DNA from 2 places in the Methylobacterium sp. V23 genome. Region 2 is predicted to be linked to the other one. Evidence: riboswitches for the same ligand, from Rfam matches in the RefSeq annotation. Region 2 holds a riboswitch; the other holds the start of a gene.

Region 1 (7,706 bases), on a different contig from region 2:
GCGCTCGGCGGCGGCGACCTGGGCGACCTCGCCGGCATAGCGCGTGGCGTCCCGCCAGGCGCCGAGGCCCGCGACCGTGAGGAGCAGGACGAGGACGCCACCGATCCAGCGAAGGCGCGCATCGCGGGCGGTGCGCGCGAGTTCGGCCGCGAGCTGCCTCACGCCGCGCTCCCCGCCAGCCGCTCGATGTAGAGCCGCTCCAGGCCGACATGGTCGAGGGTCCTGGGGTCGATCTCCTCGACGATCCGGCCCCGGCTCAGCACGCCTACGCGCCCGGCCATCTCACGCACGCGGTAGAGATCGTGGGTCGCCATCAGGATGGCGGTGCCGCGCTCAGCTGCTGCCCGGACCGTGGTGGAGAAGTCCGCGGCCGCGCTTGGATCAAGGCCTGAGGTCGGTTCGTCAAGGAGGAGGAGCCGGGCACGGCTCGCGAGTGCCACCGCGATGCCGACCTTCTGGCGCATGCCCTTGGAATAGGAGTCGGCGGGACGCTCGTAGGCAGTCTCGGCGAGACCGGCCTCGGCCAGGAGCGTTCGGGCGGTCCCCTTGCTCAGGTTGAGACCGGCCAAGGTCGTGAAGTAGCGCAGGTTCTCCACGCCGGAGAGGCCGGGATACAGCGCCACCTGCTCGGGGATGTAGGCCACGTGTCGGCGGGCACCGACCGGGTCGGCGCCGGCATCGACACCGCAGACCCGGACCGTGCCGGCATCCGCCTTCAGGAAGCCGAGGATCAGGTTGACCGTGGTGGTCTTGCCGGCCCCGTTCGGCCCGAGCAGGGCGAAGACCTCGCTGGGGTGGAGCGACAGGTCGAGGCCGTCGAGGGCCTGGCGTTCGCCGAAGCGCTTGCCCGCCCCTTGGATCTCCAGGACGACGTTGCCCGCATGGGTCGTGACCCCAGCCATCAGAAGCGCACCGAGATCGTACCGGTGAAGCGCCGGGGCGCACCGGGATAGACCCGAAACACGCTGTTCGAGCTCTCGTAATAGGTCGCGTCGAAGATGTTCTCGACGTTGAGGCCGAAGCGTATGTTCTCGTAGCGGTAATAGGCCAGGGCATCGACGGCGATGTAGGCCGGCAGGACAAAGCCTGAACCGGACGCGTCACCGGCGCGCTCGCCGACGCCGCGCACGCCGCCGCCGAGGCCGAGGCCCTTCCAGGGGCCCGCCTGCACCTCGTGCACGGCGAGCAGGCTGCCCGAGTGACGCGGGATGTTGATGAGCGGGGCGCCCACGGGGAGCACGTTGTCCTTGGTCACCACTGCGTCGGCGTAGACGTAGCCCGCCAGGACCTTGATCTCGGGAGTGATCTGGCCGGCGGCCGTCAACTCGAAGCCCTGGCTGCGCACACCCCCCGCCGCCAGCGAGAACCCGCTGTTGTTGGGGTCAGCCGTCAGCACGTTCTCGCGCTCGATGCGGAAGGCTGCTGCCGTCAGGCCGAGCGCGCCGCCGAAGACATCCAGCTTGGCGCCGACCTCGTAGCCGATCCCGGTCTCGGGCTCGAATGGGGCCGAGCGTGCCACTGCAAACGAGTCGATGCCGATATTGGGCCGAAAGCTGGTGCCGACATTGGTGTAGAGCGAAAGCTCCGGCAGGGGCTGGTAGACGAGGCCGGCGCGCGGAGTGGCCGCCACCCGCGATTGCTCCGACTGGGTTGAGTTCGTCCTCTCGCGGAAGGACTGCTCGAAGAAGTCGAAGCGTACGCCGAGCAGGGCCTTCCACTCAGGGCTCAGCGCGATCTGGTCCTGCGCGTAGAGGGCGGTGTTGGTGACCCGCTCCAGGTTGTTGCGCCGTATAGTCAGCGGCGGCAGCGCCTGGCCGTAGCGCGGGTCGTAGATGTCGAGCCTGTAGGGGCTCTCGCGGAAGTTCGAGCGGTCGTAGACCACGCGGCTGTCGGTGCTCTCGCGCTCGAAGCCGAGAAGCAGGGTATGACCGAGATCGCCGGTGGCGAAGCGCCCCACCACCTCGGCCTGGCCGATGGCGGTATCCCAGCGGTAATCGCGAAAGTTCCGGTCGCGCAGGACGGTGCGGTTATCGGCTGCCAAGCCACGGACCTCTGCCGATTCCCCGACCAGCGAGCCGGTGTTGAAGTGGGTGGCAAGCCGCATCTGCCAGTCGGCGTTGAAGCGATGCTCGACACGCACCTGCATCGTGTCCGAGCTCTGATAGGTGCTCTGCCCCGGCTCGCCGAGAAAGCGGGAGATTGGCAGGAAGCCGAGCTGCCGGTTGATCGCGATCACACCGCGGTCGACGACGACGCGGTTGCGCAGGAACTCGGTCTCGACGGTGACCTTGGTGTCCGGCGTGACCTGCCAGCTCACCACCGGCGCCACGAGGAGCCGGTCGCTGTCGACAAAATCGCGGAAGCTGCCCTGGCGGCCGCCCGCGAAGTTGAAGCGGTAGAGGAGCGCGCCGTCCTCGTTCAAAGCGCCGCCGGCATCCACCGTGCCGCGGAACTGCTCGAACGAGCCCCACAGGCCGCCCATCTCGACGAAGCGCTCGGCGGTCGGCTGCTTGGTGACGAAGTTGACGAGGCCGCCGGGGTCGCTGCGCCCGAACAGGCCGCCGCCGGGACCCTTCAGGACCTCGATCCGCTCGACGTTCTGGGTGTCGGGCGGCGGCGGCGAGCCCCGGTTGATCGGGAAGCCGTTGCGGTAGAGTTCCGAGGTGGTCGTGCCGCGGATGGCGTAGCTGAACACCGTCAGGCCGCCGAAATTGTTCTGCTGGGCCACGCCGGGCGTGTAGTTGAAGACGCGGTCTACCCGGGTGGCGGCCAGGTCCGTGATGACCTCCCGCGGTGCGACGGTGACGATCTGGGGCACGTCGCGCTGAGGGGTGTCGGTCTTCGTGCTGCTCACCGCCCGGTCGGCCCGGTAACCCGGGGTCGGACCGATCAGGCCGATCCCCGGGTTGGGACCAGCACCAGCGACGGCCGGGGCACCTCCGCCAGCCCCTTCCACGGAGAGCTCCTCCAGCGTGATGGCCTCCTGCGCCCGCGCCTCCAAGGAAGGCGCAGCTGCCGAGAGGATTGCGGTGAGCGCGTAGTGCGATCCTCGATGCCCCGACGTCCGACGACGCTTCGCCGGAACGGGCAGGCTCACGATCGGGGCCTTCGAGGTCGGCAGGTTGGGACGAAGGGGCACCGGTGCGCTCAAGGTTGTCGAGCGACGGCCGAGCGGGTGCCCTCACGGGATCGGCCGCGTCAGCAGCCGAGCCCGCTCATGCGCTCCGCCGGGACACCCCGCCCGAGAGACGTATCGTGGTGCAAGGCAGGTCTCCTGGCTCGCGGGTCGTTACCCTCGCCTCAGCCTTCCCGGTGCGACGCACCAGTGACCATGAACGGAAAGGGCTCGCCGCTGACAGTTGCGGGGGCAGCTTCGGAAGCACTCTTGCGAGCACCCCGAATTCCCTCTTAGCCCGCGAGCCGACGACCCGCAGGAACCTTGACGGTCAGACATTCGCTGGGCGCCGCCGCATAGTCAATCGAGGGGACGCCATTTTCCGCAACATTGTAACATTGCATCGGCATGGTTCTGGATGGTTGTGCGCCGTCAAATGATTTGAGACTGTCTGCGGTGTTCAGAAGCGGAGGCTCTGGTCCATCTGAGGTGAGAGGTTAGGCAGCCTGTGCCTGGTGGTGCAACTAGCCGATGCCCGATGGCCTTCACGATAGGCCGCTTAAGGACGTCTTCCGATCGAAAGCAGCCGGACCGCATTCCACCCAACTCAGACATTCGTCCTAACCAGCCGAATGTCGGGTATCCGATCGTTTTCCTGACATTCTCGGCTGCTTGCGGCAGAGTCAGAGAAGGGTGCCAACCGGACCGTGGCTCTAATGCGGAAACGGACGTTACGCCTCCGATCCAATCCGGTTGTGTGTAGCCTTGCCCGACGCGGCCCCTCACTCGCCGACCACCCAGCCCTTTCATGCTGCTGCGACGTCACTGTCTCGGAGCCTCGTCGGGGACAAGGCGCCCTCCACCTGGGACCAGCGGTCGAGGAAGGCATTGATGACGCGTGGATCGAAGTGGGCTCCCGCATTCTCGATTAGGTAGCGACGGGCGCGTTCCAGCGACCATGCCTGCTTGTAGGGTCTCTCGGTGATGAGCGCATCGAAGACGTCGGCTACGGCCACCACCCGCCCCGCCAGCGGTATGGCTTCGCCCTTGAGACGATTAGGATAGCCGGTCCCGTCCCAACGCTCGTGGTGGCTGACCGCGATGTCGGCAGCCAGGCGCATGACCTCCGAGGCGCTCCCGCCCAGGATGCGCTGACCGCGCTCGGCATGGCGCTCCATCTCGCAGCGTTCCTCGGGCGTGAGCGGACCCGGCTTGAGCAGGATGGCATCCGGAACGGCAATCTTGCCGACATCGTGCATGGTCGCCGCCAAGCTCATCAGGCGACGCTCCGCGGGGCCTAGGCCAAGGGCCTCCGCGATCAGGCCCGTGTAGGCCGAGACACGGGCGATGTGGTCTCCCGTATCTGCATCCCGGTTCTCGGCCGCTCGCATCAGCGTGGACACGATCTCGCGTTCACGCTCCTCGACCAGGGCGACGGCGGCTGCGACCTCCCGGGCGAGCAGTGCGGCGTGGTCCCGCATGGCCCTGTGCGCTTGCGATAGCGCGAGCAAGTTCGTGACCCTGGCGCGGACCTCGACCGGGTCGGCCGGCTTGGCCAGGAAGTCAGTTGCGCCGGCCTCCAGCGCCTCGCGTCGGAGGCTGCGCTGGTCATGGCTCGTGACCATCACGGTGGGAACGTTCGCAAGCTTGGGAATGGCCCGGACCGCTCGGATGAACTCGACGCCGTTCATGCCGGGCATGTCGTAGTCGGTGATCACGACCCCGATCTCCGAGGCATGCGCCCGGGCGAAGGCAAGGGCCTCAGCCGGCACGGTGAAGTCGTGCGGCTGGCATCCCAGGATGGGCCGTATCGCGGCGACCACCAGCAGGTTGTTCATCTCTGCGTCGTCGAGGACGAGAGCCAGCATCGAGCAGTCTTCCAGGCCTTGAGTGGCCCCCTGTCCGTCCGGGCGTTCTGGCGACACCAACGTGACGAACGGCGTCAGGATGGGACTGACGCGTTGTAAAAGCCTGAACGGGGCAGGCCTCTCCCCAGAAAACCTCAAGGCTTCTGTAGCCGCGGTTCAGTGTGCTTGAGAGACGCGAGCACCCGTCGCGGTGGACTCGGTTCTCGCCCATTTCCGCCCAGCTGCCCTGAAGCGGACCTTCCGAGGGTCTGCAAGGGGTGGATAGCAACCTGAAAGATCTGTCGGGTATCCGGTCGAATTCCTGGTACTGTGGCGATACGTGTCCGGTGCATCATGACGTGAGCTGAGTCTTAGAAGTGCCCATCGTCTCCGCCGTGGAGTATCCGCTCGATCTGGCTCAAGCCCTGTGCCCTAGCCCGTGCTTCGGACGGATGATCGCGATCCGAGCGCTGGATTAGCTTACCGTGCTTTCGGATAGCCCATTGCCAGATCCCTTCGCGTCTTGGGTTCGGCTCGACCTGGAGAGTGTACGGATAGGTGTTAATGGGCGATTCAGTCATGCCGCGGGTATCATATGGAATTTAGGATAGGTTATTAAAAAGCATTAAGTGCTACGAGCAAAGCTCAAACCGCTCACGGCGTTGTGAGCAGCTGGAGGAATGACTGCCTAAGTTCCTGCTTAAGTCATTAACATGATCGTGGGAAACCAGAATTCCGCATATCTGCGGCGGTGGCCTTTACATGTACGATGATGACTCGGATCTCGTTCTAAGAGCGCCCCGCGCTGAGACTAATTGGATTGCGATCATCCGCACTTTGGACGGTGTCGAAATACCCTGCAATGTGAAGGATGTTTCAAGGACGGGCGCACAGATCGGTGTGCCTGCTTCTTGTCCTCTGCCGGACGTCTTCATGTTGAAAATCTTGGGAAAGGATTTCGTCTGTCGCGTTTCCCTTGCGTGGCGCAAGGGCAACTTTGTCGGAGTTCATATCGAGCAATTCGGCAAGATCGCCCCGAGGGGCGAACGGATTGAGGATACGAAGGCCCAGGCTACCGACGCATCGTACAAGGCGATCGGGATTCGCCGTAGCCGGGTTTCGGCATTCTAGTTGCTGTCCTATTATTCACCCACGTTCAGATGCCCGGCGGTCGAGATAGCTTCGAATTGGCACGGACAGCTGCAAGGCGATGGCCCAACATCCCGATCATTGTCGCATCCGGCGGAGTGAAGCCCCAGCACGACCCCTCAGATCACCGGGATGGTGGGAAGTCCGCCGTAGAGCGCAGCGTGTCCGACATAGTAGAGGACGAGAAAGCACGCGAGGGCCGCGGCGTAGTAGGCAGGCACCAGCATTGTGCTTCGGGCTCTCACCGCGACACGCGCATCGTCAGCAGCGATACCGAGCAACACCACGATGATGCCGGAGTGACCGATCGCATCGACCTTGCCGAACTCGAACACCGCTGAGACGAAGACCGCGGTCAAGATGATCGCACTCATGCGACGTACCAGCGGGGTCCAGATCAGCGCGAAGGCGAGGGTGAACTCGATCACGCCAGCTGCATTCATGAACAGCTCGTTCGAGAAGCCCATCGTCATTTCAGGCTTGGCCGTCAGCAGCGGATCGGTCCAGTGCGGGTAGGCCCACTTCTCGACGGAAGCCCACATCAGGGTGACGGCAGCGCTCAACCGCACCACGTCGAGGGGACGCAGACCAAACAGGGTGCGATCGAAGCTGACGAGTGTCAGGTAGGCGGCAATGCCGAGAAAGACCGGATAATCGGCCAGGTGGAAGGCACCGTAGTTCCAGGTGGCAAAGCCGAACAAGAACACGATGCCAAGGGCGGCAAGGGGGAGCGTCTGCTTCCAGATCAACATCGCGGCGATGCCGAGCTGCAGCCACGGGATCCAGGAAAGGTCGGTCTTCAGCTCAGGTGTGAGAATGATGCCGCCGAGGTTCCACAGCGACACGAAGAAGAAGCCCAGCGTGGCCCGAACCAGCAGGGTCGTGTCCGTGCGCAGCCGAGCAGTTACCCGGTCGAGGGCGTTGAGCAGGTACGTTCCGAGAGGCGTGCCTTCCATCAGGCAGCCGGCCATCAAGCACACGAGGGACAGGCCGACGAGCCACTCGAACTCGGCACAGAGCACCTGTTCGAGACCACGTGGTTGGCCAGCCACATCGTAGGCGCAGAACCACTTCACGTGCGCACTCGCGCCACCAACCCCCAGCAGCAGCAGAGGCGCGGACAGGCATACCGCCAGCCGTGAGGGGAGCCAGCTGGGAGCAAGCAGACGCATGAGGAGATGCTCAGGGGTACATAAGCGGGCACCCGCCCGCCTCAGTAGTTTCCTACAAAGTTCCCTTGGACGCTAATGAATTGTTAACCGGCCTTTGAGGATGGTTAACCCGCCCGGCACCCTTTGCTTAACCCCTGCCTGCGAGAAACAGGCAGGGAGATGCGAATGGCGGTTCTGAGCTTGGTGTGTCTGGTGTCAGGGGTGATTTCGGCTAGCGTCGCTGCGCAGCGGCCTCGGCAACAAGCCATCCTCGAAAGCGTTGGCGGCAGCTTATTGATTGGGGGCCTATGCCTGCTGGGAGCAGGGCTCCCGCTATTCCGCTGACGGTCGCACGCTCAGCCTACGTTTGTCGCGGCTTGGAGCCGCGTCGTTCCTGATGGCGACGCTTGGAAGCTCTGGGTGACCCGGCGTCTCGGCATTGAG
Region 2 (7,706 bases):
TGGCCTCGGTGAGCGAGAGCTGCAGCTGGAACGAGGCCTGGCGCTCGGCAAGCTGGCTCGCCTGGTCGTCGATCATCCGGGCGATGGCCGCCTCGCTCCGCCGCTCCGCGATCTCGGGCGGCAGGTCGAGGCGGGCGCTGGCGGCCTGCTCGGCCCTGAGCCGGGCCTCAAGGATCAGGGCGGCGTCGAGCTGGCCGCGGAACAGGTCCGCGCTGGCCCGCGACTGCAGGGGATCGACCCGCAGCAGGACCTCGCCCGCCCGGACGCTCTGCCCCTCCTTGACCAGCACCTCCTGGACGATGCCCCCCTCCAGGTGCTGCACGCTCTTGCGGCTGCCCTCGGCGACGATCACCCCGGGGCTGATGACGGCGCGGTCGAGGCGCGCGAAGGCCGCCCAGCCGCCGGCGACCCCGAAGGTCGCCAGGATGAGGAGGTAGCCCGCCGCCGCGTACCAGCGCCAATCCACCAGGCGGGAGAGGTCGCCCACCGCCGGAGGCAGTCCCGGCGGCGCGACCGGGGAGACGGCCGGTGCCTGTGTCAGGGCGGGAGCGTGCGGCCGCGCCATGGCTCACCCCGCGCTCCGCTGGGCGTCGAAGCTCCGGCGCGGCTCGGGCAGCGCTGTGACCCCGGCCGCCGGAACGACGTGGGGCACGGAGCGCGGTCCGACCAGGGCCCCCAGGATCGACTCGGCCGGGCCGAAGCTCTGCACGCTGCCGGCATTCAGCACCAGCACGGCGTCGGCGTCGGCCAGGAGGGACACCTTGTGGGTCACGATCACCACCGTGGTCCCGTCCGCCCGCAGGGCCGCCAGGGCCCGCATCAAGGCCGCCTCGCCGGGCTGGTCGAGGCTGGCGTTCGGCTCGTCGAGGAGGATCAGGCTCGGATCGCCGTAGAGCGCGCGGGCGAGGGCGATGCGCTGGCGCTGGCCGCCGGACAGGCCGTGGCCGCCCGGGCCGATCACGGTGTTGTAGCCGTCGGGCAGGGCCTGGATCAGGTCGTGGCAGCCGGCGCGCCGGGCCACGGCGAGGATCGCCGCATCCTCCGCGGGCCCGAAGCGCGCGATGTTCTGCGCCACCGTCCCGTCGAACAGCTCCACGTCCTGCGGCAGGTAGCCGACGTGCCGGCCGAGGTCCTGCGGATCCCAGTGGCGCAGCTCCGCGCCGTCGATGCGCAGGCTACCGCCGGTCAGCGGCCAGATCCCGGTCATTGCCCGGACCAGGGTCGACTTGCCGGCGGCACTCGGCCCGATGATGCCCACGAGCTGTCCGGGCTCGATCCGGAAGCCGACGCCCTGCAGGATCGCCCGGGACGCGCCGGGGGCCGCCACGGACAGGGCCTCGGCCTCGATCAGCCCGCGCGGGCGGGGCAGGGTCACCCGCGCCGGCTCCGGCCCCGCCACGGCGAGGAGTTCGGCGAGGCGGCGATGGCTCGCGCGGGCCGCCGTGAAGCCCTTCCAGTTGCCCACCACCGCCTCGATCGGCCCCAGCGCCCGGCCGATGATGATCGAGGCCGCGATCATCGCGCCGCCGGTGATCTCTCGGTGGATGGCGAGGTAGGCGCCGACACCGAGGACGAGGAGCTGGAGGAGCAGGCGCACGAACTTCGTGGCCGCGACGATGAGGCCGGCCCGGTCGCTCGCCCGCGCCTGGAGCAGCAGCACCTCGTCGTGGCGGCCGCGCCAGAGGGCCCGCATGGCCCCCAGCATGCCCATCGCCCGCAGCACCTCCCCGTTGCGGAAGCTCGCCCCGGCCTGCTGCCCGGCGAGCCGGGAGACGCGGCTGGCCGATTCGAGGGCGTGCCGCGTCGCCACCTCGTTGAGCAGCGTCAGCCCCAGGATGAGCCCGCCGCCGACCAGCGCCATCGCGCCGAACCAGGGATGCAGGAGGAAGCAGGCCACCAGGAAGATCGGAGCCCAGGGCAGGTCGCAGAAGGCCAGAATGCCGCTGCCGGTCAGGAACTCGCGCAGGATGTCCACGTCCCGCAGCACGGTGTCGTGCTGGGCGCCGGGCCGCAGCAGCGCCCCGCGATGCGCGGCATCGAAGATCGGGTCGGTCACGCGCCGGTCGAAGATCAGGCCGCCGCGCACGAGAAGCCGCGACCGCAGCATCTCCAGCGCGGCGTAGACGCCGAGCCCGAAGACCGCGATCAGGGTGATGCCCATGAGCGTGGTCTCGTTCCGGCTCGGCAGGACGCGATCATAGATCTGCAGCATGTAGAGCGGGCTGACGAAGAGCAGCAGGTTGATGAAGAAGCCGAAGGCGACCGCCGTCGCCAGTACGGGCCGCATCGCACGCAAGCCGTCGCTCAACACCGACCGCGTCGCCTGCGTGCTCATGCTGAACTCTTCATCCCTGTGCGGGCGCCGGCGACGCCAGATCCGAACGTCCCAGGCAATCCCATGCCTGAATTCTTCATCCACGGATGATAGCGCAGTCTGGACTGTTTCCAACAAACTTGCCACCGGCCCCGCCGGATCACGGGCGTCGAACGGCGCGGCCCGAGCGCGGCGGCGTCACCGCGCCGTCTTAGCCTCGGCGTAATGGCCTCGACGTCATGAGCGAGGCGCCCTGCGGAAACCGGCCGGGTTCGCGCCGTCTGGACAGTCTCCCGGGTCCTGCTCTATATGGTATTTACTGTACAAATTGATTGTGCCCTAACCATCACGGCCCGAGGAGGGATGCCCCGCGTGTACGCTCACCACCAACGGCTGGATTCGGAGGGGGTGCTGGAACTGCGCCGGGAGGGCGGCCGCTTCCTGAAGAACCTGCGCGAGGCACGCGGCCTGTCCCAGCGCCAGCTCGCCGCCCTGGTCGGGGCCGAGTACTACACCTTCATCTCGCAGCTCGAGACCGGACGCGGACGCATCCCGCCGGATCGCTACCGCGCCTGGGCAGCCGCCCTCGAGGTCCCCGCCAGGGACCTCGTCCGGGACCTGATGCGCTTCTACGATCCGCTCACCCACGAGATCCTGTTCGCGGACGCGGAACCGGCGCCGCCCGCCGACGGCTGAGGCGACCCGCCCCCGCGCCTGCGCCCGGCGCCAAGATGTCAGGAACGCGCGGCGTCCTCCTGCGCCGGCGCGGCCGGCTTCGGGGCGTTGCGGGCACGCTCGGCCCGCAGCTCCCGCTCGGCCATCAGCCAGAACTCGACCTCGAACCCCTCGGGACGATGATTGCGCTCCCAGATCTCATGGGCGCGCTCGCGAATCCGCTCGAACGTGATCCCATCCTCGGACATCGTGCGCTCTACTCCTTCAGTCTCGCTCACAGCGTCACAGCTCGGTTCTCCCTGCTGGGCCAACGCTCCACCGCGGGATTTGTCCCCCGATCGGCGCGCGGCCGCCCCTCCGGAGGGCTCCTGACGGATCCCGGAGGGTTTGACGGCGGCCCCGGAAACGGCCTAGCTTACCCGTGACGGTTCCTCAGGATCGAGGATCAAAAGGGAACGCGGTGAGGGCGAGCGCCCGAGGCCGCGGCTGCCCCCGCAACTGTAAGCGGCGAGCTCCTCATCAGCACGTCACTGGGTTCTCGGACCTGGGAAGACGATGGGAGGGCGGTGACCCGCGAGCCAGGAGACCTGCCGTCAGTCGTGGTCACACGCGAAACGCATCGGGCGGGGTGTCCTGGTGGGTGTCGGGGTGGATGCCGCGTGGCATCCGCGCCGGCCTCGTTCGCGGTGACGTGCCACTTCGCGCGACCCGTCGCGTCAGCCGTCCCGTCGATGCCCGTCCTCGCCCGCGCGCCTCGCTCCCGCATGCTCCCTCCGGCCGCCCCGCGCGGTCCGGACCCGGCTGCGCCGCGGACAAGCCTTCTTGGGGTCCCCGCGCACAATTGTAATGTTATAACATTCAGTCTAGCGAAGACGGCAGGTCGGCCCCGACCGATGCCCGCGCCCATCCCTGGTTGTCCCATGCCCGTCGCCCCCATCCCGTCCCGAACCGCGCACCCGCGCGGGTCGCGGCCAGGCCAGAGCTTGCCCCCGCGACACGTCCTGCCCCTGGCGGCCCTGCTCGGCGGCCTGATGCCGATCGCCGCCGAGGCCGAGACCCGGGAGATCCAGACTCGGGAAGTCCAGACTCGGGAAGTCCAGACCCGGGAGGCTCCACCGGCCGTGACCCTGGAGACCCTGGAGGTCTCGGGCTCCGGCCGGGGCGGCCCGCCGCCCGCCGAGGGCCTCAACCTGCGCAGCGTCGGCCGCAGCGCCAGCCGCCTCGGGCTGACGCCCCTGGAGACCCCCGCCAGCGTCGACGTGATCGCGGGCGAGACCACCCGCCTGCGCGGCCAGAACACCGTGGCGGAGGCCGTCACCCAGAACGCCACCGGCATCACCACGGTGGCGGCGCCGGGCAACGGCAACGGCGCCTTCACGGCCCGGGGCTTCGCCGGCCCGAACTCGATCCAGCAGCTCTACGACGGCACCCGCCTGTTCGTGGGCGCCGGCACCGTGACCTTCCCGTTCGACACCTGGAACGTCGAGCGCATCGAGGTGCTGCGCGGCCCGGCCTCGGTGCTCTACGGCGACGGCGCCATCGGCGGCGTGGTCAACGTGGTGACGAAGAAGCCGGTCTTCACGCCCCTGAACGAGGCCCGCGCGGCCTTGGGCTCGGACGGCCTCGCGCGGCTCGCCCTCGATTCCGGCGGCCCCATCGGCGAGGCCCTGGCCTATCGCCTCAACATCAGCGGCAACCGCGCCGAGGGCTGGATCGCGCCGGACGGCCGCTTCCGCAACCTCGCGGTCTCGGGCGCCCTGACCCTGCAGGCGACGCCGGACCTCGCCGTCACCCTGAGCCATGATTTCGGCTACCAGGAGCCGACCCGCTACTGGGGCACGCCCCTCGTCAACGGGCGCATCCTCGAATCCATCCGGTTCAACAACTACAACGTCCGCGACGCCCAGGTCCTCTGGACCGACAACTGGACGCAGCTGCGCACCGAGTGGACGCCGAGCGCCGACGTTACCGTGCGCAACACCGCCTACCGGCTCCAGAGCCGGCGCCAGTGGCGGGACGTGGAGCAGTACGCCTTCAACCGCGACACCGGGCGGATCGACCGCTCCGACTACCTCGAGATCGACCACAGCCAGGAGCAGATCGGGAACCGCCTCGACGCCACGGTCCGCGGCAGCCTGTTCGGCTTCCGCAACGAGGTCCTGGCCGGGTTCGACGTCAATCACATCGCCTTCCGGCACACCAACAACTTCTTCTTCGACACCCGCACCAGCGTCGATCCCTTCGCCTACGACCCCGGCCTGTTCCCCGCCGAGGGCCGGGCCCGGCCGGCCTACGCCACCCGCACCTCGCAGGCCTCGGTCTTCGCCGAGAACCGCCTGATCCTCTCCGACCAGGTCTCCCTGCTGGCGGGCGTGCGCTACGACGCGCCCGTCCTGCACCGGACCGATCTCGTCACCGGCGCCAGCTTCGACCGCGACTTCCGGGCCCTGAGCTACCGCTTCGGCGCCGTCTACAACCCGACGCCGCTGCTGGCGCTCTATGCCCAGTACGCCACCGCCACCGACCCGGTGGGCAGCCTGATCTCGCTGTCGCAGAGTCTCGCCACCTTCCGGCTCTCCACCGGTGAGCAGGCGGAGGTCGGCGCCAAGGGCGTCGCCTTCGGCGGCCGGGCCGAGTGGACCCTGGCCGGCTACCGCATCGTCAAGGACAACCTGATCTCGACGGTGCCGGGCCAGCCGACGCGCGCGACCCAGGTCGGGCAGCAATCCTCCGTCGGCGTCGAGGCGGCGGTGAGCCTGCACCTCGCCGAGGCCTGGCGCATCGACGCCAACCTGGCGCTGCTGCACGCCCAGTACGACCGCTTCGACCAGGCGGTCGGCGGCACGGTGGTGTCCTTTGCCGGGCGCCAGCCCATCGACGTGCCGGAGCGGGTCGGCAACCTCTGGGTCAATTGGGCCTTCGCCCCGGCCTGGGAGGCGCGGGTCGGCCTGCAGCACGTGGGCGAGACCTTCAGCGACTTCGGCAACCAGGCCCCGCGCCCGGCCTACACCCTGGTCAATGCCGGGCTCGACCACCAGGTCACGCCGGATTCGCGCCTGTCGCTGCGCGCCTACAACCTGTTCGACACGATCTACGCGATCAGCGGCAACGCGGTGAACGGGGTCGGCACCAACTGGCTGCTGGGCCGGCCGCGCTCCGTCGAGGTCGCCTACAGCGTCCGGTTCTGATGCGGCTCAAATCCCTGAAGCGCTGGCTGATCCTCGGCCACCGCTGGCTCGGCATCGCCACGGGCCTGTTCCTCGCCGCCTGGGTGGTGTCGGGACTGGTGATGCTCTACGTGGCCTTTCCGGCCCTGAGCGAGGCCGAGCGCCTGTCCCGCCTCGCGCCGATCGCCTGGGACCGGGTCCTCCTCGGCCCGGACGAGGCCCTGGCCCGGGCCGGCCTCGCGGCGCCCCCCGGCGGCCTCAGCCTGTCGATGCGGGCCGGGGCGCCGGTCTACCAGGTCACCACCCGCGCGGGCGCCCGGCACCCGGTCTCGGCCGAGACCGGGCAGGCCCTCGGCCCCCTCGACGCCGCCGCGGTCCGGGCCCCGTTCGGGCCGGACGCCACCGTGCGGGCGGTGCGCCGGGACCCGTGGACCGTGCGCGACCGCTACGACCCGGTGCGTCCCTTCCACGTGGTGGCGCTCGGGGACGCCGCCGGCACCGAGCTCTACGTCTCGGCCCGCACCGGCGCGGTCGTCCTCGACACCACCCGCCGGGAGCGCCTGTGGAACTGGCTCGGGGCGATCCCGCACTGGTTCTACCCGACCCCCCTGCGCGCGCGGGCCGAGCTCTGGCGCGGCACCGTGCTGTGGGTCTCCGGCCTCGCCACCGCCGGGGTGCTCGGCGGCCTCGTCCTGGGGATCTGGCGCCTGCGCCTGCGCCGGCCCTACGCCTCCGGGGCGGTGACGCCCTATCGCGGGCTCGCCCGCTGGCACCATCTCCTCGGCACCCTCGGGGGCCTGAGCCTCCTGAGCTTCGTCGCCAGCGGCTGGCTCTCCATGAACCCGAACCGCTGGTTCTCGCCCCGCACGCCCCCGGCGGCGATGGGGGAGGCCTATGCGGGCCCTCCGGCGCCGATCGGCCGCGAGGCCCTGGACGGCCTGGCGCGGCCGGGGATCGTCGAGGTCCGGTTCACGCAGGTCGACGGCCGGCCGGTGCGGATCGCCGCCGATGCGCAGGGCCGCCGGCTGGTGGCGCCGGCGCCCCCGGAGGCGGCCCTGCGCGCAGCGGCCGCCCGCGCCCTGCCGGAGGCCCGCATCGCCGGGGTCGAGACCCTGACGGCCCCCGATGCCTACTGGTATCCCCACCACGACACCCGGACGCTGCCGGTCCTGCGGGTGCGCTTCGACGACCCGGCCGCGACCTGGCTGCACATCGACCCCGAGACCGGCGCGCTCCTCGACCGCCTCGATGCCAGCGGCCGGCTCCAGCGCTGGCTGTTCGAGGCGCCCCACCGCCTGGACTTCGCCTTCCTGTTCCAGGCCCGGCCGGCCTGGGACGCGGTGATGTGGCTCCTCAACGGCCTCGGCGCGGGCATCGCCCTCTCGGGCGTGGTGCTGGGCTGGCGCCGCCTGCGCCGCACGGCGGGGATCGGATAGGGGCCCCGCGGCAGGCCGGGCCCGCGATGTCGCACGCTGCAACCGGACCGGGTCCGGCGACTTGACCGGCCGGGCGCGACGGCGCGTGCCAGGAGCGATGCCAGCCATGTCCGC

What was found. Region 2 has a riboswitch for cobalamin ahead of CRT23_RS18695 (TonB-dependent siderophore receptor). Riboswitches for the same ligand answer to the same signal wherever they lie in the genome.
Region 1: it holds a riboswitch for cobalamin, as region 2 does, so the genes downstream of both, CRT23_RS24820 (TonB-dependent siderophore receptor) here and CRT23_RS18695 (TonB-dependent siderophore receptor) in region 2, are expected to answer to the same signal.

The regions. Positions count from the first base shown of each region.
Region 1 is NZ_PDHT01000045.1:5,910-13,615, forward strand. It holds gene CRT23_RS24810 (DUF3526 domain-containing protein) at 1-162, opposite strand, end outside; gene CRT23_RS24815 (ABC transporter ATP-binding protein) at 159-902, opposite strand; gene CRT23_RS24820 (TonB-dependent siderophore receptor) at 902-3,025, opposite strand; cobalamin riboswitch at 3,247-3,457, opposite strand; gene CRT23_RS24825 (HD domain-containing phosphohydrolase) at 3,922-4,983, opposite strand; gene CRT23_RS24835 (PilZ domain-containing protein) at 5,725-6,093, shown strand; gene CRT23_RS24845 (hypothetical protein) at 6,231-7,283, opposite strand; gene CRT23_RS24850 (hypothetical protein) at 7,702-7,706, shown strand, end outside.
Region 2 is NZ_PDHT01000021.1:8,753-16,458, forward strand. It holds gene CRT23_RS18675 (HlyD family type I secretion periplasmic adaptor subunit) at 1-565, opposite strand, end outside; gene CRT23_RS18680 (type I secretion system permease/ATPase) at 569-2,335, opposite strand; gene CRT23_RS18685 (helix-turn-helix transcriptional regulator) at 2,687-3,010, shown strand; gene CRT23_RS18690 (DUF2934 domain-containing protein) at 3,049-3,237, opposite strand; cobalamin riboswitch at 3,398-3,599, shown strand; gene CRT23_RS18695 (TonB-dependent siderophore receptor) at 4,021-6,177, shown strand; gene CRT23_RS18700 (PepSY domain-containing protein) at 6,177-7,592, shown strand.